DNA from 2 places in the Kitasatospora sp. NPDC059795 genome. Region 1 is predicted to be linked to the other one. Evidence: predicted binding sites of a transcription regulator. Region 1 holds the regulator's gene; the other holds the start of a gene.
The links. Region 1 encodes HspR, which represses chaperone genes until heat shock. Its sites were predicted from a motif close to TTGAGNNNNNNNNNCTCAA; they were not measured.

Region 1 (14,189 bases):
CCAGGCCGGTCAGCGGGACGGCGACCAGCCGCCGGGTGGCGAGTTCCTCGGTGACGGCCAGCTCGCTCAGGCAGACCGGGTCCGCGCCGGTCATCGCGGCGGCCTTCAGCGCCGTCGAGGAGGCCAGCTCCAGCCGGGGCGCGGCCGCCCCGCCGTACGGGGCGAGCGCTTCTTCCAGCACCTCCCGGGTGCCGGAGCCGACCTCGCGCAGCACCAGCGGGGTGGCGGCCAGTTCGGCGCCGGTGACGGGGGTGCGGCGGCGGGCCCAGCGGTGGTCGGGGGAGACCACCACCACCAGCCGGTCCGCGGCCACCACCGCGCCGGACAGGCCGGGCGGGGTGGAGGTGCCCTCGACGAAGCCGAGGTCGGCCTCGCCGGCCAGCACCCGGGCGGCGACGTCCGCCGAGTTCGCGGTGCGCAGGGTGACGGCGGTGCCCGGGCTGGCCTCGTTCAGGGCGAGCAGCCAGCCGGGCATCAGGTACTCGGCGACGGTCAGGCTGGCCAGCACCCGCAGCCGGGCGTCGCGGCGTTCGCGCAGCGCGTCGATGCCGGCGTCCAGCGCCTGTGCGGCCTCGACCACCTGCCGGGCCCACTCGACCACCAGTCGCCCCGCCTCGGTGGGCCGGGAGCCGCGCGGCGAGCGCTCCAGCAGGGCGACGCCGATCTGCCGCTCCATGCCCTTGATCCGGGCGCTGGCGGCGGGCTGGCTGACGCCCAGTTCGGCCGCGGCCCGGCCGACGCTGCCCAGCCGGGCCACCGCGAGCAGCAGCTCCAGGGCGCCGAGTTCCGGGACGTGCGGGGAGAGAGCCATAGGCCCAGGCTATGTCCTCATAGCGGACGCCTCGCTACCGCCGTCCCGGCCGCCCGACGAGGGTGGTCGGTATGGCAACACTCACCGCCGGGCGCACCCGCCTCAGCACCCTCGACCTGTCTCGGCTCGGGCCCAACTGGTACGCCGCCGTGATGGGCACCGCGATCACCGGCAACGGCGCCGCCGCGCTGCCGATCGACCTGCCGGGCCGGCTCGCCCTCGCCGAGGCGGTGTGGACGCTGTCGCTGCTGTTGCTGGTCGTGCTGCTGGCGGCCCGGGGCGTGCACCTGGTGCGCCACCGCGAGCAGGCCCGCCGCACCCTGTTGGAGGACCCGTCCGCCGCGGTGTTCTACGGCTGCCCGCCGATGGCGCTGCTGGCGGTCGGCTACGGCGCGCTCGCGGTCGGCGGGCCGGTGCTCGGGGCCCGGGCCGGGCTGGCGCTGGACGTGCTGCTGTGGAGCGCCGGGACGCTGTACGCGCTGGCGGTCGCCGCCGGGCTGCCCTACCTGATGATCACCCGGCACCGGCTGTCCGCGCTGGAGGCCAACCCGACCTGGCTGCTGCCGGTGGTCGCCCCGATGGTGGCCGCCGCGCTCGGCCCCGCGCTGGTGCCCCACCTGCCGGAGGGCGCGGCCCGGCAGGCACTGCTGTACGGCTGCGTGGCGATGTTCGGGGCGAGCCTGCTGGCCACCCTGGTGCTGCTGCCGGTGGTGTTCGGCGGTCTGGTGCACAGCAAGCTGCCCGCGGTGGTGCTCACCCCGTCGCTGTTCCTGGTGCTGGGCCCGCTCGGCCAGTCCACCACCGCCGTCCACCAGTTCGCGGACGCGCTGCCGCTGGCGCTGCCCGGCACCGGGCCGCAGGGGGTGGCGGTGGCCCGCGGCCTGGCCGAGGTGTACGGCGTCGCGGTGATCGGGTTCGCGCTGCTCTGGCTGGCGGTGGCGCTGGTCGCCAATCTGCGGGCGCTGCGCGCCGGGATGCCGTTCGCCATGACCTGGTGGGCGTTCACCTTCCCGGTCGGCACGCTCGTCACCGGCACGTCGGCGCTGGCCCGGCACACCGGGTTCGACGGGTTCACCGTGCTCGCCGTCGCGCTCTGGCTGCTGCTGTGCACGGCCTGGGCGGTGGCCTCGGCGCGCACGTTCGCCGGGTTGCGGGCCGGTCGGCTGCTGTGAGCCGGGCCAGTCGGGGCAGTCGAGTGGCGAATCGGAGCGGGGGATTCGGCGTCGGCCATTCCGGATCGGTGGATTTGGCAAAGAGTTGTCGAATTCTCGGATCGACCAGTGACATTCCGGTGCCTCGCGACGCTACCGCCCGAGCGCCCCGCCGGAATCGGACGAATGCCTGGTCGGAGAGGGGGGCATTGCGGTGAAATCCGGGATTCCGGTCCTGCGGGCGGGCGGTTTGCTGCAGGTTCCTGCACTTGCGGAAACCTGCAGCCGGAGACCACTTGTTCGATGTTCCCCGCGCTGTGAGGGTGTAGTCACGTCAAGTCGTCCCGGGCCGCCGCAGCCCGAGTCGGCGACTTGCTCTTCGCGTGGGGGCGACAGGTGCGTTCGTATCTGCGCAACGGGGGGAAGAGCACCGGTCCGGACGCCATGTGTGGTGATGGCGGAAGGACCGCGATCGGTGAGGCGTTGCTGCTCCGCCTCGCCGAAAGCGCCTTGACGCTTGGCGTAACACGAGCGGGTCCTCCGGGATCCGGGTGCCCGGCACCCGCCCCGGAGGACACGCCCGTACGCGGGGACTCCCGCCGTCGAGCCGGACGGCCCTGCTGAGATCATCGTCCGCAACGGAGGAAGACGGCAGGAGAGCTCGACGTGGCTGCGGACCACCCGAAGTCCGACCCGGACGACACACTGCCGGAGGACGACGCCGCCAGGCTGTATCTGGCCATCCTGGCCGCCGGCGGCCGTATCCCACTGGACGACCCGGCGCTGCCCGGCTCCGACTTCGCCCCCGAACGCCAACAGGCGCTGCTGGAACAGCTGGTGGCGGTCGGACTGGTGATGCCCAACCGGATCGACGACTGCTACGTCGCGGTCAGCCCGCGCGCCGTCGCCGAACGCCTCGGCGCCGACCTGCGCGCCCAGGCCACCCGGCTGCTGCTCGACGCCGACCGGCTGCCCGCCGCCCTCGACCCGCTCGCCCGCGCCTACGACGCCGTCCCCCGGCCCGCCGACCGGGCCCGGCAGGCGGTCTACGTGGACGGCCAGGAGAGCATCCGGCTGCGGATCGCCCAGCTGGTCTCCGACTGCCGGCTCGAACTGCTCAGCGCCCAGCCCGGCCTGCGCCCGCCCGCCGTCCTCGAACTCGCCCACACCCAGGACCAGTTGATGCTCCGGCGGGGCGGCACCATGCGCACCCTCTACCAGCCGGTCGCGCTCACCGAGGACAGCGCCGTCCGGCACGCCACCGCGATGGCCGAGCAGGGCGCCCAACTGCGCGTCCTGGACGAGTCGTTCCTGCGGATGATCGTCATCGACCGGCGGATCGCGGTGATCCCCGCCGCCGACGACCACAGCCGCGCCGCTTTCGTCGAGGACCCCGCAGCCATCGCCTACCTGGTGGCCGGCTTCGAACGCGACTGGGCCCGCGCCGACCAGGTCCACTGGCACAGCCTCGACGGCCGCACCCTCACCCGCGCCGTCACCCACCGGGTCGGCCGGCTGCTCGCCCAGGGCCTCACCCAGCGCGCCGTCGCCTCCCGACTGGGCCTCTCCGAACGCACCGTGGCCGGCCACATCTCCCGGCTGCGGGACCTGCACAACGCCCAGACCCTGTTCCAGCTCGGCTGGCTGATGAGAGGCGGTGGACGTGGCTGACCCCGCCCCCCTGCCCGCCCCGGTCGACGACCGTGCCCGGTGCCTCTACCTGGAGATCCTCGAAGCCGGCGGCCGGATCGCCGTCGACCGGATCGCCGACCCGCAGCGGCCCGCGCTCGACGAACTGCTCCGCACCGGCCTGCTGATCCCCGACGGCCCGGCGGGCAGCTACCTGGCCGTCGACCCGCGCCTGGTGGCCGAGACCCTCGGCACCGAGATGAACACCGAGGCCGCCCGCCTGCTCAACCGGGCCGAACGCCTGCCCGGCCGCCTCGACCCGCTGATCGCCGCCTACGAGAGCCACGCCCGGCCGATCGAACCCGCCAGCTGCGACGTCCAGGTGATCGGCCGCGAACAGATCCGCCGGCGGATCGCCCAACTCGTCGCCGACTGCCGCGAGGAGGCCCTCACCGCCCAGCCCGGGGAGCTCCTCCCCGGCGTCCTGGAGGCCTCGTTCCACCAGGAGCTCCCGGTGCTGCGGCGCGGCTGCCGGATTCGCACCCTGTACCGGCCCCGGCTGCTCGCCGACCCCTCCGCGATCCGCTATGCCGCCGCCTTCACCGAGGCCGGCGGCGAGATCCGGCTGCTCGACGAACCGTTCCGGCGCGCCATGGTCTTCGACCGGTGCACCGCCGTCGTCCCCGCCGTCGAGGACCACAGCCGGGCCGCGCTGATCCTCGACCCCGCCACCGTCGCGACGATCGTGGCCGGCTTCGAACGCGACTGGGCCCGCGCCGAACGCGTCCGCTGGGACCTGCTGCTCCGCACCGCCCCCACCCGCACCGCCGCCGACCAGATCGCCCGCCTGCTCGCCGCCGGACTCACCCAGCGCGCCGTCGCCACCCGCCTGGGCCTCTCCGAACGCACCGTCGCCGCCCACATCGCCCGCCTGCGCGAGCAGTACGAGGCCGAGACGCTGTTCCAACTCGGCTGGCTGATGCGGGAAGGCGGCGGCCGTGACTGAGCCGGGCGCCGTTCCCCCGACCGACCGCGAGAAGGCGCTCTACCTGGCCGTGCTGGCGGCAGGCCGGGTCTCGATGCGCGAGGTGATGGAGCAGGACGCGGCGGCGGCCGCCCGGCTGCTGGAGCTCGGGCTGCTGACGTACTACCAGTTGGACAGCTGGGTGGCGGCCGTCGATCCGCGCACGGCCGCCGTCCGGCTCGGCGCCACCCTGCGGGAGCACGCCACCGGCCTGTTGGCCCGGGCCGACCGGGTGACCACCGGCCTCGGCGAGTTGGCCGAGTCCTACGACGGCGCGCAGCGACGCACCGAAGCGCGCCCCGGAATCGTCCACCTGAACAGTCCCGAACAGATCCGCCACCGTCTGCTGATGATCGAGGCCGACTACCGGGAGGAGGGCCTGGCGGCCCAACCCGGACCGCGCCTGCCCGAGCACCTGGTCGACAACGCCCGCACACACGCGGCGCTGGACCGCGGAGCCGTTGTCGAGGTCCTCTACCAGCCGGTCGCCCGGTACGCCACGCACACCGTTGCCTACGCTGCCGATGCCACCGACTGGGGCGTCCGCGTACGGGTCCTGGACGAGCCGTTCGCCCGGATGATGATCTTCGACCGGCAGGTGGCGGTCATTGCCGCCTCCACCCGGAGCCTCGCCGCCGCCTTCGTGGACGACCCCGTCGTGATCGACCACCTGGTCGGCGTCTTCCAACGCGACTTCGCCCGCGCCGTCCGCGTCCCCTGGCGCGACCTGGCCGGCCGACAGCTGCCCGAAACCCCGCACCGTATCGCCGAGTTGCTCGCCACCGGCCTCACCCAGCGCGCCGTCGCCAGCCGCCTCGGCCTCTCCGAACGCACCGTCGCCGCCCACATCGCCCGCCTGCGCGACCGCTACGACGCCGAGACGCTCTACCAGCTCGGCTGGCTGATGCGGGACGGTGCCCGGTGACGGCCATGACCGAGCTTCCCACCGCCGTCGAGAAGGCCCTCTACCTGGACGTCCTCCGGGCTGGCCGGGTGTCGATGCGGGAGCTGACCGAGCAGGACCCCGCTGCCACCGCCCGGCTCCTCGACCTCGGCCTGCTCGTCCAGTACGTCGACCAGGGCTGGGTCGCCGCCGTCGACCCGCGTGCGGTCTCGGCCCGACTCAGCGCGGCCCATCGTGGCGCCGCCGCAGACCTGCTGGCCCGCGCCGAACAGGCCGCACTCGCCGTCGAGGACCTCGCCGACTCCTACGACACCGCCCAGCGCCGCTCCGGGCCGGACCCGCAGATCACTCATGTCCACGGCCTGGAGCAGATCCAGCATCGTCTGCTCGCCTTCGAGGCCGACTTCAGAGAGCAGGTGCTGGTTGCCCAGCCCGGCTTCCGGCCGCCCGAAGCCCTCGGCAACATCCGGATGCGCCGGGCCATGGAACGCGACGTGCTGGCCGACATCCTCTACCAGCCGATCTCCCGTCGAACTCCCCACACTGTCGCCTACGCGGCCGTCGCCATCGGCTGGGGCGTGCGCCTGCGCGTCCTGGACGAGCCGTTCGCCCGGATGATGATCTTCGACCGCAAGGTCGCGATCATCTCCTCCTCTGTGGACAATCGCACCGCCGCCTTCATCGAGGACCGGGCCGTGGTCGCCCACCTGGTCGACGTCTTCCGGCGCGACTTCGAGCGCGCCGAACGCGTCCCCTGGCAGATGCTGGACGGCGCCGAACTCCCCGAGGTGCTCCGCCGGGTGGCCGAGCTGCTGGCCGAGGGGCTTACCCAGCGGGCGATCGCGTCCCGGCTCGGCGTCGGCGAGCGGACGGTGGCCGCCCACATCTCGCGGCTGCGTGAGCGGTACGGCGTGCAGACGTTGTTCCAGCTGGGCCAGCTGATGCGGGACGGTGCCCGTGGCTGACCGGCTCCCGGACGAGAGTGAGCGGGCGCTGTACCGCCATGTGCTGGAGCAGGGCGGGCGGGTGATGTTCCGTGAGGCGATGCAGCAGAATGCCGCCGCGACGCTGCGGCTGGTCGAGCTCGGGCTGCTGATCCACCATGTCGTCGACGAGTCGCTGAGCGCCGTCAACCCGCGGTCGGTGGCCGACCGGCTGAGTGCCGATCTGCGGGAGGCGGCGATCCGCAAGCTGGCGAGCTCGCAGCGGACCCCGGCCCAGCTGGAGGACCTGGCGCACGCCTACGACCAGGCCCCGCGCCGCCCCGACCGGGCGCACGCGGTGGAGCGGGTGAACGACCGTCAGCAGATTCGGCACCGGATCTTCCAGATCGAGTCCGAGATGCACGAGGAGACGCTCGCCGCCCAGCCCGGCGGCGCCCGCCCGATCGGGCAGATGCGGCAGGCCCTGGCCCGCTCGCTGGCCTTCCTGGACCGCGGCATCGGCATGCGCACCCTCTACCAGCCGGGCGCGCTCACCGACCCGCCCACCGTCGACTACGCGGCCACGGTCGCGTCCGGCGGCGAGCGGATCCGCGTCCTGGACGAGCCGTTCCGGAAGATGCTGATCTTCGACCGGCGGATCGCGATCATCAGCGCCTCGCCGGACGACAACCAGGCCGCGTTCGTCGAGGACCCGGCCGTGCTGGCCACCCTGGTCGACCTGTTCGAACGGGACTGGGCGCGGGCCGCCCGGATCGACTGGCACGCCCTGGCCGGCCGTCCGCGCGGCACCGGCGTCCCCAAGGAGGTCGGCGCGCTGCTCGCCCAGGGCCTCACCCAGCGCGCCATCGCCTCCCGGCTCGGCCTGTCGGAGCGGACGGTGGCCGCCCACATCGCCCGGCTGCGCGACCTCTACGATGCGGAAACCCTGTTCCAGCTCGGCTGGCAGCTGCGCGGAGCGCCGGAATGACCGATCGGAACCGACCGCCCGGGCGCCGTCCCGGCGCGGCCCGGAAGGAGTGGGACCTGTGAGTGAGTCGAACGGAGCCGCGCTGCCGACCGAGCCCGAACGGCGGCTGTACCAGCAGATCCTGGACCAGGGCGGACGCGTGGTCCTCCGCGAGGCGGTCGAACAGGACCCGACGGGGGTGCTGCGGCTGCTGGAACTCGGACTGCTGGTGCACGACGCGGGCGACCAGTCGCTGACGGCGGTCAACCCGCGCCTGGTCGGCGACCGGATCAGCGCCGAACTCCGTGCCGAGGGCACCCGGATGCTGCTGCGCGCCGAGGAGATGCCCGTCCTGCTGGAGGACCTCACCCACGCCTACGACGCCACCCCGCGCCGCGCCGACCGCTCCAGCGTCGTGCAGCACATCGACCGCACCGACCGGATCCTGGAGCGGGTGCGGCAGTTGGAGAACGAGGCGACCGAGGAGGTGCTCGCCCTGCAGCCGGGCGGGGTCTCCGTCGGCGACCTCCAGCCCGATTCGTTGGAACGCGTCCGCTGCTTCCTCACCGGCGGCGCGGCGGTGCGCACGGTCCACGAGCCGGCCGCGCTGCTCGACGAGGCCACGGTGCGCTGGGCGGAGGCCGTCACCGGCTGGGGCGGCCGGTTCCGCACGCTGAGCGAGCCGTTCAGTCGGATGACGATCTTCGATCGCCGGATCGCCGTCGTCCCGGCCTCGACGGACAACTCCAGCGCCGCAGTGGTCGAGGATCCGGCGGTGGTCTCGTTCCTGGTCGCCGCCTTCGAGCGGGACTGGGAGCGGGCCGAGCGGGTCCGCTGGCGTTCGGCCGACCGCGAGGGCGAGAGCGTCGTCCCGGTGCACGAGCAGGTCGGCCGGCTGCTCGCCCAGGGCCTGACGCAGCGTTCCATCGCCTCGCGCCTCGGCCTGTCGGAACGGACCGTGGCAGGTCACATCTCCCGACTGCGCGAACTGCACGACGCGGAGACGCTGTTCCAACTGGGCTGGCAGATGCGGGCCGGCGACGAACCCGCCGAGCAGGTCTGACGTCAGCCGGTGGCGATCTCGGGGGACCAGAAGCCGTACGGGCCGGCGGGCTCGCGGCGCGGGCGCGGGAACTGCTCGCCCGGCGCGGTCCAGAAGCCGCTGCGCAGGGACAGCGCCATGCCGGCCCAGTCCAGCGCGGTCTCCACGGTGTGGTGCAGCGCCTCCGGGGACCAGGTGTCGTCGAAGACCAGCGGCAGCACGGGGGAGACCTGCTCGATGGTGGCGATCAGCGGGTTGTGGGTGATCGCCTCGTCCACCAGCATCACGATCGGCTTGCGCAGCGCCGACGCCCAGCCCAGCTCCAGGCTGACCCCGGCCGACAGCGGGGCGCCGACGTACGCGAACACCAGGTCGGCGTTCTGCATCGCCCGGAAGTCGGAGGGCACCCGCTGCTCCGGCGCCTTCCCGGCCACCGTCCACGCGTCGCTGTGGTGGGCGCTGTACACCGCGGCCCCGCTGCGCAGCAGCGTGCTCCGCAGCGTGGTCAGCCTGGTCCGGCTGGCCAGCGTCACCACGCTGTCCGCCGGCCCGGTCAGCCGCATCAGGGGAGCGGCGAGGAACACCCGTGCGCGCCGCCCCTCAGAGGCTTGGTACTGCAGGTGGGACTCACTCATGTCGACTCCGGGGGAAAGCCTGTCGGGAGGTGGGGACCAGGTCCGGCAGGTGCTTTGACGATGGCTGCTCAGTTGGCGCAGAAAGTGCGGCTGATCGAATATTTTGAATGGTCATCGGCAAGTGTGGTCGTCAAGCCGGGACCATTGGAAGCGAACTGATCGTCCATCGCGGCGTTGGCCGGCGTCCAGGTTCGAGCGGTGTCATCTGGCTGCATGGCAGGGAGATGTCACGCTGCAGCGGGGCCGGGGAGTGACAGGCTCTTCGACTCTGCGGCACAATGATGCCTGTTGTTCGTTGCCGCTGTCAGGATCAAATCAACAGAGAAATCGGAGAGTGGGTGCAATGTCCCGCATATGCAGGTTTGTGACAAAGGTGGTACTGCCTGCCGCGCTCGGTCTGGCGGTTCTCGGGATCACCGCATCGGGGCCCGCGGCGGACTCTTCCGCAGAAGCGGCCGTGATCACGACGGCCACGGCGCTGGACTTCCACTGGAACTGAGTGTCGCCGAAGGTCAGGCGTGCGGGTCCCGGACGAGGGACATCCTCATCGCACCGGGTGAGGATGCCGGGAGCGCGCCGACACCGTCCGCCGACGCGGAGCGGCCGAGGACGTAGCCGAGTTGGAACAGCGACTCGACGTTGTACTCCTCGCGCATCTCGGCGATGTGGCGGGCGAGCGTGCGTTCGCTGATCCCGAGCCGACGGGCGATCACCCGGTGGTTCGTTCCCGACAGCAACAGGTCGATGATGGTCTGTCGCAGCCGGGACACCACCTCCTGGGGGACCGTCCGTTCGCCGTCGAACTCCAGGGCTCTGCCCCAGCTCCGTTCGAAGACCTCCTCGGTCAGGAATTCGATGACCGACTGATCGTGGACGAACGCGGCAAGGCTCATGTCGTCCACGGCCGGAATGACGGCGACCCGCCGATCGAAAATCATGAGCCTGGTGTACGGCTCGTCGAGGGTGCGGAACTGCCAGCCGACGGCGGAGAGGGTGGCCACGTAGTCCCGGGTGGGTTGGTGGTACCTGGTGCTGGCGTGGTAGATCGTCCGCGTGGCGGTGCCCCGGCCGATCGTCTTCAGGTCCTCTTCCAGGCCCGCCGCCAGCATCTCGGGAGGCCGGGGGCCGCCGGGCTGCATCGCGAGCGCCTCTCTGACCCCTGCGTTGATCAGCTGGTGGACGCGCTGATTGATGAGCGCTTTCCCGCGGATGTATTCGACGACTCCGTCGCTCTGCCCCGGTGCGTGGAACTTCTCGGCGAGTTCGCTGAAATCGCTGGACACCGATATCGCCCGGGACAGCAGATCGAGGGCCTGGTGCTGCCACCGCGTGCTGAGAGCCGAAGAAAGTCGGGCGGGGTCGGCGGCTACGAATGCATTCGGATTGTCGGTCTCGGGGACGAGGAGTCCGATTTCCACCAGTTCTTCGACGGTTTCCTCGTCGAATTCCTGGCGATTCTCCAGGTGCCCGGACCGTTCGTTGATGATGCGGAGAAAGAGTTCACGGGCGGCGGGTGACAGAGCCTCGCTCCGGCGGACCGGCACAGCCGCCTGTTCTCGCGCGTTCATCCCAACCCCTTGTCGTTGCCCCGACAACCAGTCGGCCGGACTCATGGTCTGCTGCTCGGAGATCCTAGAACCCGGCCTGGCCTGTGAGCTGAGAATAAGTGACGCATCCGGCCCGAGGACCCGCCACGCACTCTCTCACGGACGCACGAGCCGCCGACACCCCTCGTCGGAGGGGGTGTCGGCGGCCGGAGACCGGAATGCCGGGTTCAGCGCTTGGGGCGCCAGACCACCAGTGCGCTGGACTGCTGGACCTGCTGGTACGGCACCAGGTCGCGGCGGTAGGAGGCGTGCACGGCGGCCTCCCGCTGCTGGAGGGTGGCGGCGGCGCCCTCCAGGGCGTCGACCAGTTCGGAGATCCGGGACTGCAGGGCGGCGACCTGGTTCTCCAGCTCGATGATCCGCTTGATGCCGGCCAGGTTGATGCCCTCGTCCTGGGACAGCCGCTGGACCTCGCGCAGTTGCTGGATGTCCCGCGCCGAGTAGCGGCGGCCGCGCCCGGCGGTGCGGTCGGGGCAGACCAGGCCGAGGCGGTCGTACTGGCGCAGGGTCTGCGGGTGCAGGCCGGAGAGTTCGGCGGCGACCGAGATCACGTAGACCGGGGTGTCCTCGGTGAGGACGTACGTCGGCGGTCCGGCGGAGCGGGTGCGGCCGGCGCCGGGCAGGCCCTCGCCGATGCCGACGCCGATCCGACCCTCGTTGCCGTGCGGGCTGTCGGGATGGGCACTCATCTGGGTCTCACGCTCCCTCCGCCGCCTTGAACAGGGCGGCTCGCGGGTCGTCCGAGGCGGTGGCCTCGCGATACTGCTCCAGTGCGCTCAGGGCGTCGCCGCTGACGACTTTGGGCACGGCGACCTCGACGGTGACCAGCAGGTCGCCACGGGTGCCGTCCTTGCGGGTGGCGCCCTTGCCGCGGGCCCGCATGGTCAGGCCGTTGGCGCTGCCCGGGGGCAGCTTGAGCTTCACGGCCGGGCCGTTCAGGGTCGGCACCTCGATGGTGCCGCCGAGCGCGGCCTCGGGGAAGCTGACCGGCACCGTCACGGTGAGGTTGTCACCCTTGCGTCCGAACACCGGGTGCGTATCGACGTGCACGGTGACGTACAGGTCTCCGGGCTGGCCGCCGCGCTCGCCCTGGGCGCCCTTGCCCTTGAGCCGGATGCGCTGGCTGTCCTGCACGCCGGCCGGGATGCGGACCTGCATGGTGCGGGCCGAGGAGGCCCGGCCGCTGCCGTGGCAGACGGTGCACGGGTCGTCGACGATCATGCCGCGGCCCTTGCAGTCCCGGCACGGCTCGGAGAGCGCGAACGCGCCCTGGCCGCGGCTGACGGTGCCCGCGCCGACGCAGGTCGGGCAGACCCGGGGGGTGGTGCCGGCCTTGGCGCCGGTGCCGGCGCAGACCCGGCAGGCGGCCTGGGAGGTCATCCGCAGCGGCACCGTCGCGCCGTCCACGGCCTCCTCGAAGTTCAGGGTGACCTCGGTCTCGACGTCCGCGCCGCGGCGCGGCTGCGCGGTCTGCCGGCCGCCGCGGTTGAACAGGCCGCCGAACACGTCGCCGAGTCCGCCGCCGCTGGTCGCGCCGCCGCCGCTGAACAGGTCGCCGAAGTCGAAGCCGCCGGCGCCGCCCGCCCCACCGGGCCGGAAGCCGCCGCCGGCGAACAGCGAGCGCGCCTCGTCGTACTCCTTGCGGCGCTTCTCGTCCGAGAGGACGTCGTACGCCTCGGAGATGTCCTTGAACCGCTCCTCGGCCTTGGCGTCGCCCTTGTTGGCGTCCGGGTGGAACTCGCGTGCCAGCTTCCGGTACGTCTTCTTGATCTCGGCGGCGGTGGCGTCCTTGGGCACGCCGAGGACCTTGTAGTAGTCCTTCTCCACGTAGTCCTTAGCGCTCATGGCCTTTGACCGCCACCTCCCGTAGTACTGAAGTCTGTTGGTGAAGCGTGCTGTTGTGAAGAGCCCGGGATACGGCGCTGCGGAGCCGGCCGTCGTACTGGACGACGTACGACTCCGCAGCGCGCGGGGACCCTACTCAGCTGTCGGACGAGCCGTCAGCCTTGTCTCCGTCCGGTTCGCCGGTGGTCTGGGTGCCCGGCTGGGGCTCCGCGACCGCGACCATCGCCGGGCGGATGATCCGCTCGCCGATCCGGTATCCGGGCTGGAGGATCTGCACGCAGGTGTCCTCCGTGACGTCCGACGAGTAGCTGTGCATCAGCGCCTCGTGGATGGTCGGGTCGAAGGGCTCGCCCTCCTTGCCGAACTGCTGCAGCCCGAGCTTGGCGACGACCGTCTCCAGCGACTCGGCGACGGACTTGAAGCCGCCCGTCACCTCGCCGTGCTCGCGGGCGCGGCCGATGTCGTCCAGCACCGGGATCAGCGACTCCACGATGTTGGAGACCGCGATCTCCCGGACGGTGGCCCGGTCGCGCTCGACGCGCTTGCGGTAGTTCTGGTACTCCGCCTGGAGGCGCTGCAGGTCGGCGGTGCGCTCGCCTGCCTCGCGCTTGGCGGCGGCCAGCTCGTCGGCGCCCGCGCCGGAGACCGCTTCTTCGGCGGCCTTCAGCACGGCTTCCTCGGCGGCGGAGTCGTCGCCGGGCTGGTCGCCCTGCGGCTTCTCCGTCATGCCGCACCACCCTTGGGCTTCTCGTCGTCGACGATCTCGGCGTCGACCACGTCGTCGTCCTTGGGGGCCTCGCCGGCACCGGCCGCACCGGTGGCCGCGCCCGCGCCGTCGGCCTGGGCGTACAGCGCCGCGCCGAGCTTCTGGGCGGTGGTGGAGACCTTCTCGGTGGCGGTGCGGATGGCCGCGATGTCCTCGCCCTTGAGGGTTTCCTTGAGCTCGCCGATGGCGGTCTCGACCTCGGTCTTGACGTCGGCCGGGAGCTTGTCCGCGTTGTCGGCGATGAACTTCTCGGTCGAGTAGACGAGCTGCTCGCCCTGGTTGCGGGTCTCGACGGCCTCGCGACGCTTGGTGTCCTCCTCCGCGTAGCGCTCCGCCTCCTCACGCATGCGGTTGACCTCGTCCTTCGGCAGCGAGGAGCCGCCGGTGACGGTCATCTTCTGCTCCTTGCCGGTGCCGAGGTCCTTCGCGGCCACGTGCATGATGCCGTTGGCGTCGATGTCGAAGGTGACCTCGATCTGCGGCAGGCCGCGGGGCGCCGGCGGCAGGCCGGTCAGCTCGAACATGCCGAGCTTCTTGTTGTACGCCGCGATCTCGCGCTCGCCCTGGTAGACCTGGATCTGCACGGAGGGCTGGTTGTCCTCGGCGGTGGTGAAGATCTCGGAGCGCTTGGTCGGGATCGTGGTGTTGCGCTCGATCAGCTTCGTCATGATGCCGCCCTTGGTCTCGATGCCCAGGGACAGCGGGGTGACGTCGAGCAGCAGGACGTCCTTGACCTCGCCCTTCAGCACACCGGCCTGCAGGGACGCGCCGATGGCGACGACCTCGTCCGGGTTGACGCCCTTGTTGGCGTCCTTGCCGCCGGTCAGCTCCTTGACGAGCTCGGCGACGGCCGGCATACGGGTCGAGCCGCCGACCAGGACCACG
Region 2 (14,189 bases), on a different contig from region 1:
TTCATGGCGCTCAGTATCGCGCAGGCCGCGCCTCCCTCGGCGCGCAACTGTTTCATGATATGAAGTATCCGTTTTGCGTACTGGCACCGGATTGATAGGGAGATGCCCACCCATGGCAGAGCCTGCGAAGGGTTTCGTCGGCGAGCTCAAGGACGCGGTGACCCCCCGCGCGTTCTTCCTGGTGGTGGCCGTCCTGCTGCTCCAGCTCGGCTTCATCACCTCGTACGTGGGCGCGCTCCACCAGCCGAAGCCGCACGAGCTGTCGATCGCCGTGGTCGCGCCGCCCGAGATCGCCCCGAAGCTGACCGCTGCCCTGGAGTCCGTCCCGGACAACGCGGTGCGCGCCTCCGTCGAACCCGACGCGGCCACCGCGCAGGCCCGGATCAAGGACCAGAAGATCTACGCCGCCTGGGTGTTCGACCCGGCCGGCACCCAGGACACCCTGCTGGTCGCCGAGGCCCGCGGCCCGGCCGCGTCCGGCGCCGCCGAGCTGATCGTCACCAAGGTGGCGGCGGCCCAGCACCGCACCGTCGAGGTGCAGGACACCATTCCGCTGGCCTCCGGCGACGGCAAGGGCCTGTCCAGCTTCTACCTGGTGGTCGGCTGGTGCGTCGGCGGCTACCTGGTCGCCTCGATCCTCGGCGTCAGCGCCGGCGCCCGTCCCGCCAACGTCAACCGGGCCGGGCTGCGGCTCGGCACCCTGGCGCTGTACTCGGTCGCGGCGGGTCTCGGCGGCACGCTGATCACCGGGCCGATCCTGAACGCGCTGCCCGGCTCGATCCTGGCGCTGAGCGCCGTCGGCGCGCTGGTGGTGTTCTCGGTCGGCGCGTTCACCATGGCGCTGCAGTGCCTGTTCGACATCATCGGCATCGGCCTGGCCGTGCTGGTGTTCGTGGTGCTGGGCAATCCGAGCGCGGGCGGCGTCTACCCGCCGCCGCTGCTGCCGACGTTCTGGCGGGCCATCGGCGAGTGGATCCCGAACGGCGCCGGCACCTCGGCCACCCGCTCGGTCGCCTACCTGGGCTCTTCCGCGATGGCGATGCCGCTGACGGTGCTGGCGGTCTGGGCCGCCATCGGCGTCGCGATCACCTTCGTCGCCGCGTCCCGCCGACCGCTCCTCGGCCGCCCCGCCCCGACGGAGGCGTGAGCGGCCGACACGCGCAGGGCGGGGGTCAGACCCGCTCCGGCTCCCGCCCCTGCTCGCCCGAGATCACCCGGTCCGACAGGTGGGTGAACACGAACCGGTTCATCGCCCAGTAGCGGAACACCATCGCCACCAGCGTGCCGATGATCATGCCGCTGACGAAGTCGGCGACCTCCTGGGTGAAGTGGCTGACGTCCGGCTCGCGCAGGTCGAACACGTAGCGCGAGGCCGCCAGCGGAAGGTCGTTCACACCCACCGCGAGGGCGCTGACCACCACGAACAGGATCGCCTCACGCTGCTTGCCCGCGGCCCGGAACGACCACTGCCGGTTCAGCACATACGACACACCGGTCGCGATCACGGTCGCGACGGTCAGGGCGACGATCGGCTTGGCCTCGAACACGGTCATCTTCAGGGCGAAGTTGATCACCATGGTGAGCACGAAGCACGTTCCTCCGACCACGAGGAACTTCACCAACTTGCGGTGCTTGACCAGGAACGGACGGAACGACTCCGGCACTGCGGTCAGCGCGCGCTGCGTAGGGGACGGCATGCCGGAAGTCTGCCACGGGCCCGGATCGGCAACCACCGAGGGCCGCGGAGTGGACACTCCGCGGCCCTCCGGCCACCGTCAGGCGGCCGCGACCAGCACTTCCGCCGGTTCCAGCGCCAGCCGCAGCACCTCCCGGACGTCGGCCACGGCGTGCACCGTGAGCCGCTCCAGCACCTCCGCCGGGACGTCGTCCAGATCGGCCTCGTTGCGCTTCGGGATGATCACCGTGGTGACCCCGGCCCGGTCCGCGGCCAGCAGCTTCTGCTTGACCCCGCCGATCGGCAGCACCCGGCCGGTCAGCGACACCTCGCCGGTCATCGCCACGTCGGTGCGCACCTTGCGCCCCGACAGCAGCGAGGCCAGCGCCGTGGTCATCGTGATGCCCGCGCTCGGGCCGTCCTTCGGCACCGCGCCGGCCGGCACGTGCAGGTGGATGCCCCGCTCGCGCAGGCCCGTCACCGGCAGCTCCAGTTCGGCGCCGCGCGACCGCAGGTAGGAGAGCGCGATGTGCGCCGACTCCTTCATCACGTCGCCCAGCTGCCCGGTCAGCGTCAGCCCGGTCGCACCGGTCTCCGCGTCCGCCAGCGACGCCTCGATGTAGAGGACGTCACCGCCGGCCCCGGTCACCGCCAGTCCGGTCACCACACCCGGCACCGCGGTGCGCCGCTCGGCCGGCTCCTGCGCCGACTCCGGCACGTGGTGCGGCCGCCCCAGCAGCGCCCGCAGGTCGTCCGGGCCGATCGCGGCCGGCAGCTCGCGCTCGCCCAGCTCGGTCTGCGCCGCGATCTTGCGCAGGATCCGCGCGATCGCCCGCTCCAGGTTCCGGACGCCCGCCTCCCGGGTGTACTCGGCGGCGAGCCGGCGCAGCGTCTCGTCGTCCACCGTCAGCTCCGGCGTGCCCAGGCCCGCCTTGGCGAGCTGCCGCGGCAGCAGGTGGTCGCGGGCGATGGCGACCTTCTCGTCCTCGGTGTAGCCGTCCAGCCGGACCACGTCCATCCGGTCCAGCAGCGGTTCCGGGATCGCCTCCAGCACGTTGGCGGTGGCCAGGAACACCACGTCGGACAGGTCGAGCTCGACCTCCAAGTAGTGGTCCCGGAAGGTGTGGTTCTGCGCCGGGTCCAGCACCTCCAGCAGCGCCGCCGCCGGGTCGCCCCGGTAGTCCGAGCCGACCTTGTCGATCTCGTCCAGCAGCACCACCGGGTTCATCGTCCCGGCCTCCTTGATCGCCCGGACGATCCGCCCGGGGATCGACCCCACGTACGTCCGCCGGTGGCCGCGGATCTCCGCCTCGTCCCGCACGCCGCCGAGCGCCACCCGGACGAACGACCGGCCCATCGCCCGGGCCACCGATTCGGCCACCGAGGTCTTGCCGACGCCGGGCGGCCCGACCAGCGCCAGCACCGCACCTCCGCGCCGACCGCCGATCAGCCCGAGCCCCTGCTCGGACCGGCGCTTGCGCACCGCCAGGTACTCGACGATCCGGTCCTTCACGTCGACCAGCCCGGTGTGGTCGGCGTCCAGCACCGCCCGCGCGGCCGCGATGTCGTACGCGTCCTCGGAGCGCTCGTTCCACGGCAGCTCCAGCACCGTGTCCAGCCACGTCCGGATCCAGGAGCCCTCGGGCGACTGGTCACTGGACCGCTCCAGCTTGTCGACCTCCTTGAGCGCCGCCTCCCGCACCTTCTCCGGCAGCGACGCGGCCTCCACCCGGGCCCGGTAGTCGTCCTCCTCGGTGCCCGACTCGCCGTTCAGCTCGGCCAGCTCCTTGCGGACCGCCTCCAGCTGGCGTCGCAGCAGGAACTCCTTCTGCTGCTTGGCGACGCCCTCCTCGACGTCCTTGCGGATGGTGTCGCCGACCTCCTCCTCCGCGAGGTGGTCGCGCAGCAGGCCCAGCGCGTACTCCAGCCGGGCCGGACGGTCCGCCTCCAGCAGCACCTTCAGCTTCTGCTCGGCGGTGGCGAACGGCGCGTACCCGATGTTGTCCGCCAGCTCGCCGATGTCCTCGATCGCGGCCACCCGGTCGACGATCTGCCAGGCCCCGCGCTTGCGCAGCCACTTCGTGGACAGCGCCTTGTACTCCTTGACCAGCTCGGCCGCCCGACCCGCCACCGGCAGGCCCTGGTCCGACTCCTTGAACGGGGTGGTCTCCACCCACAGCGCCGCCCCCGGCCCCGTCGTCCCCTTGCCGATCCGTACCCGGCGCACGGCCCGCACCAGCGCGGCCGGATCGCCGTCCGCCAGCCGCCCCACCTGCTCGACCGTCGCCAGCGCTCCCACCGCCGCGTACGACCCGTCCAGCCGCGGCACCAGCAGCACCTGCGGCTTCCCCCCGCTGTTCCCCGCCCTGGCCGCCTCCACGGCGGCCCTCACCTCCGGATCCGAGAGCTCCAACGGAACCACCATGCCGGGGAGCACCACCTCGTCGTCGAGCGGCAGCACAGGCAGAGTGAGCGGAACGGACGTCGATGCCATGATCTCTCCCCAGTCAGTGAAGTTGAGTCGACCTGACTAAGGCTTGGGCGGCGCCGGTTGTTCCCCTCCGGGTGTTCACCCTGAGCGAAGAGGGTTCAGGGGGGCGCGAATCAGCCCTCCACGACCGTCGCAGCCTTCCAGGCCCGCGCCCGCCGGCGCCGCCGAGGACCCTTCCGCAGCCAGGGCCACATCGCGACGCCCAGCGCCAACGCCGCCGGATGCCCGACCGCCGTCACCAGGTCCGGCCCGCTCACGAACTGGTGCCCGATGAGCGCCAGCCCGGCCCCCAGCGCGACCACCCGCCCCACCGGCCGCAGCAGCCCGGCCAGTCCGCCCAGCGACGCGAGGACCCCGTAGCTGACGCCGATGTCCATCGCGTCCAGCACGTCCGCCCCGGTCGTGCCCCCCGCCACCGAGGCGACCACCACTCCCTGCGAGAGCAGCGTCGCGCCCACGTGCCCGGCCCCGAAGACGGCCAGCGCCCGCAGCCCGCCCACCCGGCGTTCCAGCGGCGCGACCGTGAACCCGAACGCCCAGAAGTAGGGCATCCACACCGATCCGGCGACCCACATCCCGCTGCCGATCAGCGAGAGCACCGGATGCGTCATCAGGTTGTGCGCGTCCGTGGAGGACACCGACTGGAGCCGCTCCACGGTGTCCGGGTCGCCGAAGCGCGCGTACAGCGTCGTGCCGAGCAGCACCGCGAGGTAACCCAGCGCGAAGGGGTTGGTCCGCGGCGTGGGAACGGCCCGCAGGCCGGGCCGGATCAGTCGTCGTCGCAGTTCCGCGCTGGTCATGGTGCCCTCCGAAGGCCTCCGTCGGGCCCACGATACGGGTGGCAGGTGAGAGGTGTCTGCGGAAGTCCTGTGAAGACCACTGTCCGTGCATATGCCGCTCGCACACGTACCGTTACAGGTCGCAAGTGCTGCGGGTAAGGTACAGGCCCGTGCCCGTCCGAACGGGGACCTGCCAAACACGAACGGTCCGCGGCCGGAATCGTCCGGTCCGCCCTCGCGGGCGGGGACGGCGTCCGTACGCTGCCAGGAGCAGCACCGACGGGCGGGGCACAGCCCACGACGGAACAAGACGACTACAGAAGCGGAGCCCGCCGTCCCCACAGGCGGCCGGCCCGCAGCCCTGGGGGCGGTGGCGTGACCGTGACAGAGATCCAGCAAGAGACGATCAGCAGTGGCCCGGTGGGCACCCAGCGACGGGTGCTCGTCGTGGAGGACGAGCCGACCATCGCGGAGTCGATCGCGGCCCGGCTGGGGGCCGAGGGCTTCAAGGTGGCGGTGGCCCACGACGGGCCGGGCGCGGTGGACGGGTTCCACACCTGGCAGCCCGACCTGGTGGTGCTCGACATCATGCTGCCGGGCTTCGACGGCCTTGAGGTGTGCCGCCGGATCCAGGCCCAGCGCCCGGTGCCGGTGCTGATGCTGACCGCACGGGACGACGAGACGGACCTGCTGGTCGGCCTGGGCGTCGGCGCGGACGACTACATGACCAAGCCGTTCTCGATGCGCGAGCTGGCCGCCCGGGTGAACGTGCTGCTGCGCCGGGTGGAGCGCGCCCAGCAGGCGGCCCGCACGCCGGCCCTGGGCAGCCTGCGCTTCGGCGAACTGGAGATCGACCACGTGCAGCGCCGGGTCCGGCTGGGCTCGGGCGACGTGCACCTGACGCCGACCGAGTTCGACCTGCTGGCCTGCCTGGCCGCCCAGCCGCGCGCGGTGCTGACCCGCGAACAGCTGCTGGCCGAGGTGTGGGACTGGACCGACGCGTCCGGCACCCGCACGGTCGACAGCCACGTGAAGGCGCTGCGCCGGAAGATCGGTGCGAGCTGGATCCGCACGGTGCACGGCGTGGGGTACGCGCTGGAGGCTCCGCTGTCCTGATCGGGCGCCGCCGGTCCGGGCCTCCGGGGGGCCCGCGCGGCGGCCCGGTCGTGCACGGGGGACGACGAGTCCGAGGGACACCATGACCTTTCCGCAGCAACGCAACGGGGAAGCCGAGCCGACCCCGCGGCCCCCGCTCGCGGTGCGCGCCGCGCGCCGGGTGTGGGCCGACATCCGCCCGTTCGACCCGGTGCGCTCGGTGAAGGGCAAGCTGGCGATGCTGGTGGTCGTCTCGGTGGTGCTCGCCACCGGCATGGTGGTGGTGGCGATCCGGTCGGAGACCCAGATCCGGATCATCATGATCTTCTCGCTGATCGCCTCGCTGCTGTTCATGCAGTTCCTGGCGAACGGCCTGACCGCGCCGCTCAGGGACATGACGGCGGCGGCCCGGTCGATGGCCGAGGGCGACTACAGCGCCCGGGTGCACGTCTCCTCGCGGGACGAGATCGGCGAGCTGGCCGACACCTTCAACCGGATGGCGGGCGACCTGGAGGCCGCCGACCGGCACCGCCGCGAGCTGATCGCCAACGTCTCGCACGAGCTGCGCACGCCGATCGCGGCGCTGCGCGGCCTGCTGGAGAACGTGGTCGACGGCGTGGTGAAGCCGGACCCGAAGAACCTGGGCACCGCGCTGGAGCAGACCGAACGCCTGGGCCGGCTGGTCACCCACCTGCTGGACCTGTCGAAGCTGGACGACGGCGTGGTCCCGCTGGACTCCCGCCCGTTCCGGGTACGGGAGTTCCTGGACGGCGTGCTGCGGGGCGTGACGGTGGACGGCGCGACGGCGGGCGGCGCGTACGCCCGGCGCGAGGACGTGCGACTGGCGCTCGACGTGCAGCCGTCCGACCTCTCGGCGGTGGCGGACGCGGAGCGGCTGCACCAGGTGGTGGCCAACCTGGTGGACAACGCCTGCAAGCACTCGCCGGCCGGCGGCACCGTGACGGTGCGGGCCCGGGCGGCGGAGGGCGGCGGGCTGCTGCTGGAGGTGGACGACCAGGGTCCGGGCATTCCGGTCGCCGACCGGGAGCGGGTGTTCGAGCGGTTCGGCCGCAGCGGTTCGCCGACCGCGCTCGGCCCGGGCAGCGACGGCGGCACCGGCCTCGGGCTGGCGATCGCCCGCTGGGCGGTGGATCTGCACGGCGGCCGGATCCGGGTCGCGGAGGCCGGCGAGGGCTGCCGGATCGAGGTCACCCTGCCGGGCGGGAAGAGCGTCGCCGCCTAGTTTGTGGCGGAACCGGTACAAATCCCGGGTTCGGGGCCGATCGGTCCCGAACCCGGGCCGTCCCGCACCGCCCCTGACCACCTGTTCGTCCGATTTTCACTCGGTTTGGCAGCGATCGACCGGACCGGCAGTTCCCTGCTTTCCGGCATCTCTAACGCACAGTTCCGGCCAAAATCCGGTCCGACGATGTGATCTGGGCGACGCCTGCCCACCGGGGACTGCGCGATCACTGGTCGGAGGCGTAGCCTTAATCCCCGCTGTCCACCATCCCAAAAGGAAGCGGAAGAGGGCGGTTGCCCCGTGTCGCCACACCAAGAAACCCCCAGCTCGGCAAGCTCCACTGGCTTCGGCCCCAATGAGTGGCTCGTCGACGAGATCTACCAGCAGTACCTCCAGGACCCGGCCTCGGTCGATCGCGCCTGGTGGGACTTTTTCGCCGACTACAAGCCCGGTACCGAGGTGACTCCAGTGACCCAGGCCGCAACTCCGGTCGGCGCCCAGCCGACCCCCGTTGCCGCTCCCGTTGCCGCTGCTCCGGCTGCGACGCAGGCTCCGGCCCCGGCCGCAGCCGCTCCGGCCGCCGCCGCCCCGGCGCCCGCGCAGCCGCTGGCCGCCGCTCCCGCCGCCCCGCCCGCGCCGAAGGCCGCCGCTCCGGCCGCCCCGGCGAAGGCGCCCGCGGAGGGCCCGCAGCTGGTGCAGTTGCGCGGCCCGTCCAAGGCCGTGGCGTCGAACATGGATGCTTCGCTGGAGGTTCCGACCGCCACCTCGGTGCGCGCGGTGCCCGCCAAGCTGCTGATCGACAACCGCATCGTCATCAACAACCACCTGCAGCGCGCCCGCGGTGGCAAGGTGTCCTTCACCCACCTGATCGGCTACGCGCTGGTTCAGGCCGTGAAGGCCAACCCGGGCATGAACTACAGCTACAAGGTGGAGGACGGCAAGTCCTACCTGGTGAAGCCCGAGCACGTGAACCTGGGCCTCGCCATCGACCTGGTCAAGCCGAACGGCGACCGCCAGCTGGTCGTCGCGGCCATCAAGAAGGCCGAGACGCTCGACTTCTTCGGCTTCTGGCAGGCCTACGAGGACATCGTCCGCCGGGCCCGCGCCAACAAGCTGACCATGGACGACTTCACCGGCGTCACGGTCTCGCTGACCAACCCGGGCGGCATCGGCACCGTGCACTCCGTGCCGCGTCTGATGCAGAACCAGGGCACCATCGTCGGCGTCGGCGCGATGGAGTACCCGGCCGAGTTCCAGGGCTCCTCCCCGGAGACCTTGGCCCGCCTGGGCGTCTCCAAGATCATGACGCTCACCTCGACCTACGACCACCGGGTCATCCAGGGCGCGGCCTCGGGCGAGTTCCTGCGCTCGATCCACCAGCTGCTGCTGGGCGCGAACAACTTCTACGACGAGGTGTTCGAGTCCCTGCGGATCCCGTACGAGCCGGTGCGCTGGGCCACCGATGTGGCCACCACGCACGACGACGAGGTCAACAAGACCGCGCGCGTCATGGAGCTCATCCACTCCTACCGGGTCCGCGGCCACCTGATGGCCGACACCGACCCGCTGGAGTACATGCAGCGCAAGCACCCCGACCTGGACGTCACCACGCACGGCCTCACCCTGTGGGACCTGGAGCGCGAGTTCGCGGTCGGCGGCTTCGGCGGCCAGAAGATGATGAAGCTCCGCGACATCCTCGGCCTGCTGCGCAACACGTACTGCCGCACCGTCGGCATCGAGTACATGCACATCCAGGACCCGGCCCAGCGCAGCTGGCTGCAGGAGCGCCTGGAGAAGCCGTACACCAAGCCGGAGCGCGAGGAGCAGCTGCGCGTCCTGCGCCGGCTGAACTCGGCCGAGGCGTTCGAGACCTTCCTGCAGACCAAGTACGTCGGGCAGAAGCGTTTCTCGCTGGAGGGCGGCGAGTCGCTCATCCCGCTGCTGGACGCCACCATCGACGCCGCCGCCGAGCACCGCCTCGACGAGGCCGTCATCGGCATGGCGCACCGCGGCCGCCTGAACGTGCTGGCGAACATCGTCGGCAAGCCGTTCGGCAAGATCTTCGGCGAGTTCGAGGGCAACCTCGACCCGAAGTCGATGCACGGCTCCGGCGACGTGAAGTACCACCTGGGCTCCGAGGGCACCTTCACCGGCCTGGACGGCGAGACCATCAAGGTGTCGCTGGCCGCGAACCCGTCCCACCTGGAGACGGTCGACCCGGTCGTCGAGGGCATCGCCCGCGCCAAGCAGGACATCCTGGACTTCGGCGGCACGACCTTCCCGGTGCTGCCGATCCAGATCCACGGCGACGCGGCCTTCGCGGGCCAGGGCGTGGTCGCGGAGACCCTGAACATGTCGCAGCTGCGCGGCTACCGCACCGGCGGCACCGTGCACATCGTGGTCAACAACCAGGTCGGCTTCACCGCCGCCCCGACCTCCTCGCGCTCGTCGATGTACTGCACCGACGTCGCCCGGATGATCGAGGCGCCGATCTTCCACGTGAACGGCGACGACCCGGAGGCCGTGGTCCGCGTCGCGCGGCTGGCCTTCGAGTTCCGCCAGGCGTTCCACAAGGACGTCGTCATCGACCTCATCTGCTACCGCCGCCGCGGTCACAACGAGGCCGACAACCCGTCGTTCACCCAGCCGCTGATGTACGACCTGATCGACAAGAAGCGTTCGGTGCGCAAGCTGTACACCGAGGCGCTGATCGGTCGCGGCGACATCACCATGGAAGAGGCGGAGCAGGCGCTCCAGGACTTCCAGGGTCAGTTGGAGAAGGTGTTCGCGGAGGTCCGCGAGGCCACCACCGCCCCGGCGCCGGCCGAGATCGGCCGTCCGGTCTCGGACTTCCCGGTGGCCATCCAGACCGGCATCTCCGCCGAGATGGTCAAGCGGATCGCCGCCTCGCAGGTCAACCTGCCGGACTGGCTGACCGTGCACCCGCGTCTGCTGCCGCAGCTTCAGCGCCGTGCCGCCTCGATCGAGGACAACACCATCGACTGGGCCACCGGCGAGGCGCTCGCCATCGGCTCGCTGCTGATGGAGGGCCACCCGGTCCGGCTGGCCGGCCAGGACTCCCGCCGCGGCACCTTCGGTCAACGCCACGCGGTGCTGATCGACCGGAACACCGGCGAGGACTACACCCCGCTGATGTACCTGACCGAGGACCAGGCCCGCTTCACCGTCTACGACTCGCTGCTCAGCGAGTACGCGGCGATGGGCTTCGAGTACGGCTACTCGCTGACCCGCCCGAACGCGCTGGTCATGTGGGAGGCGCAGTTCGGCGACTTCGTCAACGGCGCGCAGACCATGGTCGACGAGTACATCGCGTCGGCCGAGCAGAAGTGGGGCCAGCACTCCGGCGTCACCCTGCTGCTGCCGCACGGCATGGAGGGCCAGGGCCCGGACCACTCGTCCGCCCGCCCGGAGCGCTTCCTGCAGCTGTGCGCGCAGGACAACATGACGGTCGCGATGCCGACCTCGCCGTCGAACTACTTCCACCTGCTGCGCTGGCAGGCGCACAACCCGCACCACAAGCCGCTGGTCGTCTTCACCCCGAAGTCGATGCTGCGTCTGAAGGCTGCGGCGTCCTCGGCGTCCGAGTTCATGAGCGGCTCGTTCCGCCCGGTGATCGGCGACAGCACGGTGGACCCGGCGCAGGTGCGCAAGGTGGTCATCACCTCCGGCAAGTTCTACTACGACCTGGAGGCGGCCCGGACCGCGCGCGGCGTCACCGACACCGCGATCGTCCGTGTCGAGCGCCTGTACCCGCTGCCGATCGCGGAGCTCCAGGAGGAGCTGGCCCGGTACGGCGAGGACGTCCAGTTCGTCTGGGCGCAGGAGGAGCCCGCCAACCAGGGTGCCTGGCCGTTCATCGCGATGAACCTGGTCGACCACCTGCAGGTCGTCGTCGGCCGCTCCGCCAACAGCGGCGCCCGTCTGCGCCGCGTCGCCCGCACGGCCTCCTCGGCCCCCGCGGTCGGCTCGGCCAAGCGGCACGCCGCCGAGCAGGAGGCCCTGGTCAACGAGGTGTTCGCGCTCTGACGCGCTGACGCCCGCCCGGCCCTGTCGGCCCCCGTCCCCGGTCTCCGAGGGCGGGGGCCGCGTCGTTTCCGGGCGACGCACTATTCTGGGCGGCGGCGTAGCAGAACCATCACCGGAGCGAGCAACCGTGTACTTCACCGACCGCGGCATCGAGGAGCTGGAGAGCCGGCGAGGCGAGGAGGAGGTCACCTTCGAGTGGCTGGCCGAACGCCTGCGGGAGTTCGTGGACCTGAACCCGGACTTCGAGGTGCCGGTCGAGCGGCTGGCCACCTGGCTGGCCCGGCTGGACGACGAGGACGACGAGGACTGACCCGCAGTCCCGACAGCACGGCCCGGTAGGCGTTTTCGCCCACCGGGCCGTCGGCTTTCCCGGGGTCGTTCCTCGGGGTGGGGTCGGGGTCGGCCGGGGTGCGCTCCGGGTCCGGATCGGGGTCGGATCTCCTTGACTTCCGCCCGACGCGATATATCGTAAATACCAACAACAACGCGATACATCGCGTGTGGGAGGACGGGGAGCCGGACATGTTCCAGCGGACGGTAGACAGCACCGAGACCATCACCTTCGACGAGGCCGTGCACATCCTGCACGTCCGGGCCGTCGACGGCACCGTGAACGTGGTCCCCACCGAGGGGCCGGCGCGCCTCGAAGTGGCGGCCCTGGAGGGCGAACCGCTGGAGGTCACCCTGCTCGACGGCGTGCTCACCGTCAGCTACAAGGACCTCAGCTGGGCCGAGTTCGGCGAGGCCGCGAAGTCCGTGCAGACCGTCAAGTCGTACTTCTCCGGCCTGCGCCGCAAGCGCCGGGTCGAGGTCACGGTGGCCGTTCCGGCCGCCGCCGCGGTCAAGGTCGGCACGGTCTCCGCGCACGCCACCGTCTCCGGCATCGCCGGCGAGGTCGGCGTGCACGGCGCCAGCGGCGACACCACGCTGGCCGGGCTGACCGGCCTGGTCTCCGCCAACACCGTCTCGGGCGACGTGGACGCCGAGGGCCTGTCCGGCGAGCTGAAGGTCAACACGGTCTCCGGCGCGGTCACCCTGGTGGCCGGCAGCGCCACCCGGATCCGCGCCCACTCGGTGTCCGGCGCGGTCACCCTCGACCTGGACGCCGCCACCCCCACCGACATCGGCGTGACCACCGTCTCCGGCGCGGTCGGCGTCCGACTGCCCTCGTTCGCCGACGCCAAGGTCCAGGCCGGCACCACCAGCGGCACCCTCTCCAGCGCCTTCGCCGAGCTCCAGGTCGGCGGCGGCTGGGGCTCCAAGAAGCTCTCCGGCCAGCTCGGCTCGGGCGCCGGCCGCCTCCAGGTGACCACCGTCACCGGTGCGGTCACCGTCCAGCGCCGTCCCGACGCCGAGGAGGACCGGCCGGCCAAGGAACTGCCCGCCGGCCCGCTCGACCTGACCAAGGAGGTCTGAGATGACCCCGGTGTTCGGCCACGGCCGGCTCCGTCTGTACCTGTTGAAGCTGCTCGACGAGAGCCCCCGCCACGGGTACGAGGTGATCCGCCTGCTGGAGGAGCGCTTCCACGGCCTGTACGCGCCCTCCGCGGGCACCGTCTACCCCCGGCTCGCCAAGCTGGAGGCCGAGGGCCTGGTCAGCCACACCACCGAGGGCGGCCGCAAGGTCTACCGGCTGACCGACGCCGGGCGCGCCGAACTCGCCTCCCGGCAGGCCGAACTGACGGCCCTGGAGGTGGAGATCCACGACTCGGTGGGCCAGCTCGCCGGCGCCATCCGGCAGGACGTCCGGGACAGCGCCAAGGACCTGCGCGCCGAGCTGTGGCAGCAGGCCGAGCAGACCCCGGCCGCCGGCGGCGACCCGTTCGCCACTCCCTGGCAGAGCAAGGAGTCCTGGCAGCGCGCCAAGGACGAGTTCTCCCGCCTCAAGGCCGAGGCCAAGGAGCAGGCCCGCCGCGCCAAGGAGCAGGAGAAGGCGGCCCGGCAACAGGCCAAGGCCGCCGAGGCCGAGGCCAAGCGGCTGCGCGAGCAGTCCAAGGCCGCCCGCACCGCCGCCCAGCAGGAGGCGCTGCGACTCAAGCGCCGGATCGAGGAGCAGGTCCGCGAGCACACCTCGCACGGCGACTGGTCCACCGGCCTCGCCGAGGGCCTGGCCGAACTGACCCGCGGCCTCGGCTCGCTGGCCGACGCCGCCCGCTGGGGCTCCACCGACACCCCGGCCGCCGAGGAACCCGTCCGGATCGACCTCGACAAGGACGCCGCCCCCGGCGACCTGCCGGACTGGGCCCGCACCGATCCGTCCGGCGACCCGGCCCGCGAACTGGAACGCCTGCTCGACCGCTTCCGCGACCACGTCCGGGACACCGCCCGTGACCGCGGCGTCAACGCCGCCGACCTGGCCCGCGCCCAGCAGGCCCTGGCCGCCGCCGCCCGCGCCCTGCACGGGCGCCGCTGAGACCCGGAGGGCCCCTGACTGGACGGACAGGGGCCCTCCGACTCAGGGCGTCAGCACCAGCTTGCCGAACACCTGCCCCCGCTCCAGCTGCTCGAACGCCGACCGGGCCTCCGCCAGCGGCCGCACCGAGTCGATCACCGGGCGCACCCCGGAGTTCGCGCACAGCGCCAGCAGGCCGGCCAGCTCCTCCTTCGAGCCCATGGTCGAACCGACCACCTTCAGCTCCAGGAAGAAGATCCGGTTCAGCTCGGCGGCCTTCGGGCTCGGCCCGCTGGTCGCCCCCGAGATCACGATCGTGCCGCCCGGACGCAGCGACTTCACCGAGTGCGACCACGTCGCCGCACCCACCGTCTCCATCACCGCGTCCACCCGCTCCGGCAGCCGGGCCCCGCTCTCGAACGCGGCGTCCGCGCCCAGCTCCACCGCCCGGGCCCGCTTGGCCTCGT

Region 2: a site for HspR is predicted at 4,192-4,210, ahead of lon (endopeptidase La). Genes of this name have one in related genera too.

Annotation. Positions count from the first base shown of each region.
Region 1 covers NZ_JBHWID010000009.1:170,987-185,175, forward strand. The annotation lists gene ACFV4P_RS20130 (LysR family transcriptional regulator) at 1-811, opposite strand, end outside; gene ACFV4P_RS20135 (TDT family transporter) at 883-1,983, shown strand; gene ACFV4P_RS20140 (LuxR family transcriptional regulator) at 2,629-3,633, shown strand; gene ACFV4P_RS20145 (LuxR C-terminal-related transcriptional regulator) at 3,626-4,597, shown strand; gene ACFV4P_RS20150 (LuxR C-terminal-related transcriptional regulator) at 4,590-5,540, shown strand; gene ACFV4P_RS20155 (LuxR C-terminal-related transcriptional regulator) at 5,546-6,484, shown strand; gene ACFV4P_RS20160 (LuxR C-terminal-related transcriptional regulator) at 6,477-7,430, shown strand; gene ACFV4P_RS20165 (LuxR C-terminal-related transcriptional regulator) at 7,489-8,472, shown strand; gene ACFV4P_RS20170 (hypothetical protein) at 8,475-9,086, opposite strand; gene ACFV4P_RS20175 (helix-turn-helix domain-containing protein) at 9,599-10,654, opposite strand; gene ACFV4P_RS20180 (heat shock protein transcriptional repressor HspR) at 10,861-11,382, opposite strand; gene dnaJ (molecular chaperone DnaJ) at 11,390-12,538, opposite strand; gene grpE (nucleotide exchange factor GrpE) at 12,675-13,265, opposite strand; gene dnaK (molecular chaperone DnaK) at 13,262-14,189, opposite strand, start outside.
Region 2 covers NZ_JBHWID010000002.1:517,315-531,503, reverse strand. The annotation lists gene ACFV4P_RS06340 (MarR family winged helix-turn-helix transcriptional regulator) at 1-5, opposite strand, end outside; gene ACFV4P_RS06335 (DUF3533 domain-containing protein) at 113-1,147, shown strand; gene ACFV4P_RS06330 (GtrA family protein) at 1,173-1,697, opposite strand; gene lon (endopeptidase La) at 1,776-4,169, opposite strand; gene ACFV4P_RS06320 (rhomboid-like protein) at 4,280-4,966, opposite strand; gene ACFV4P_RS06315 (response regulator transcription factor) at 5,327-6,061, shown strand; gene ACFV4P_RS06310 (ATP-binding protein) at 6,144-7,283, shown strand; gene ACFV4P_RS06305 (multifunctional oxoglutarate decarboxylase/oxoglutarate dehydrogenase thiamine pyrophosphate-binding subunit/dihydrolipoyllysine-residue succinyltransferase subunit) at 7,584-11,330, shown strand; gene ACFV4P_RS06300 (DUF6104 family protein) at 11,458-11,640, shown strand; gene ACFV4P_RS06295 (DUF4097 family beta strand repeat-containing protein) at 11,853-12,746, shown strand; gene ACFV4P_RS06290 (PadR family transcriptional regulator) at 12,748-13,743, shown strand; gene ACFV4P_RS06285 (zinc-binding dehydrogenase) at 13,786-14,189, opposite strand, start outside.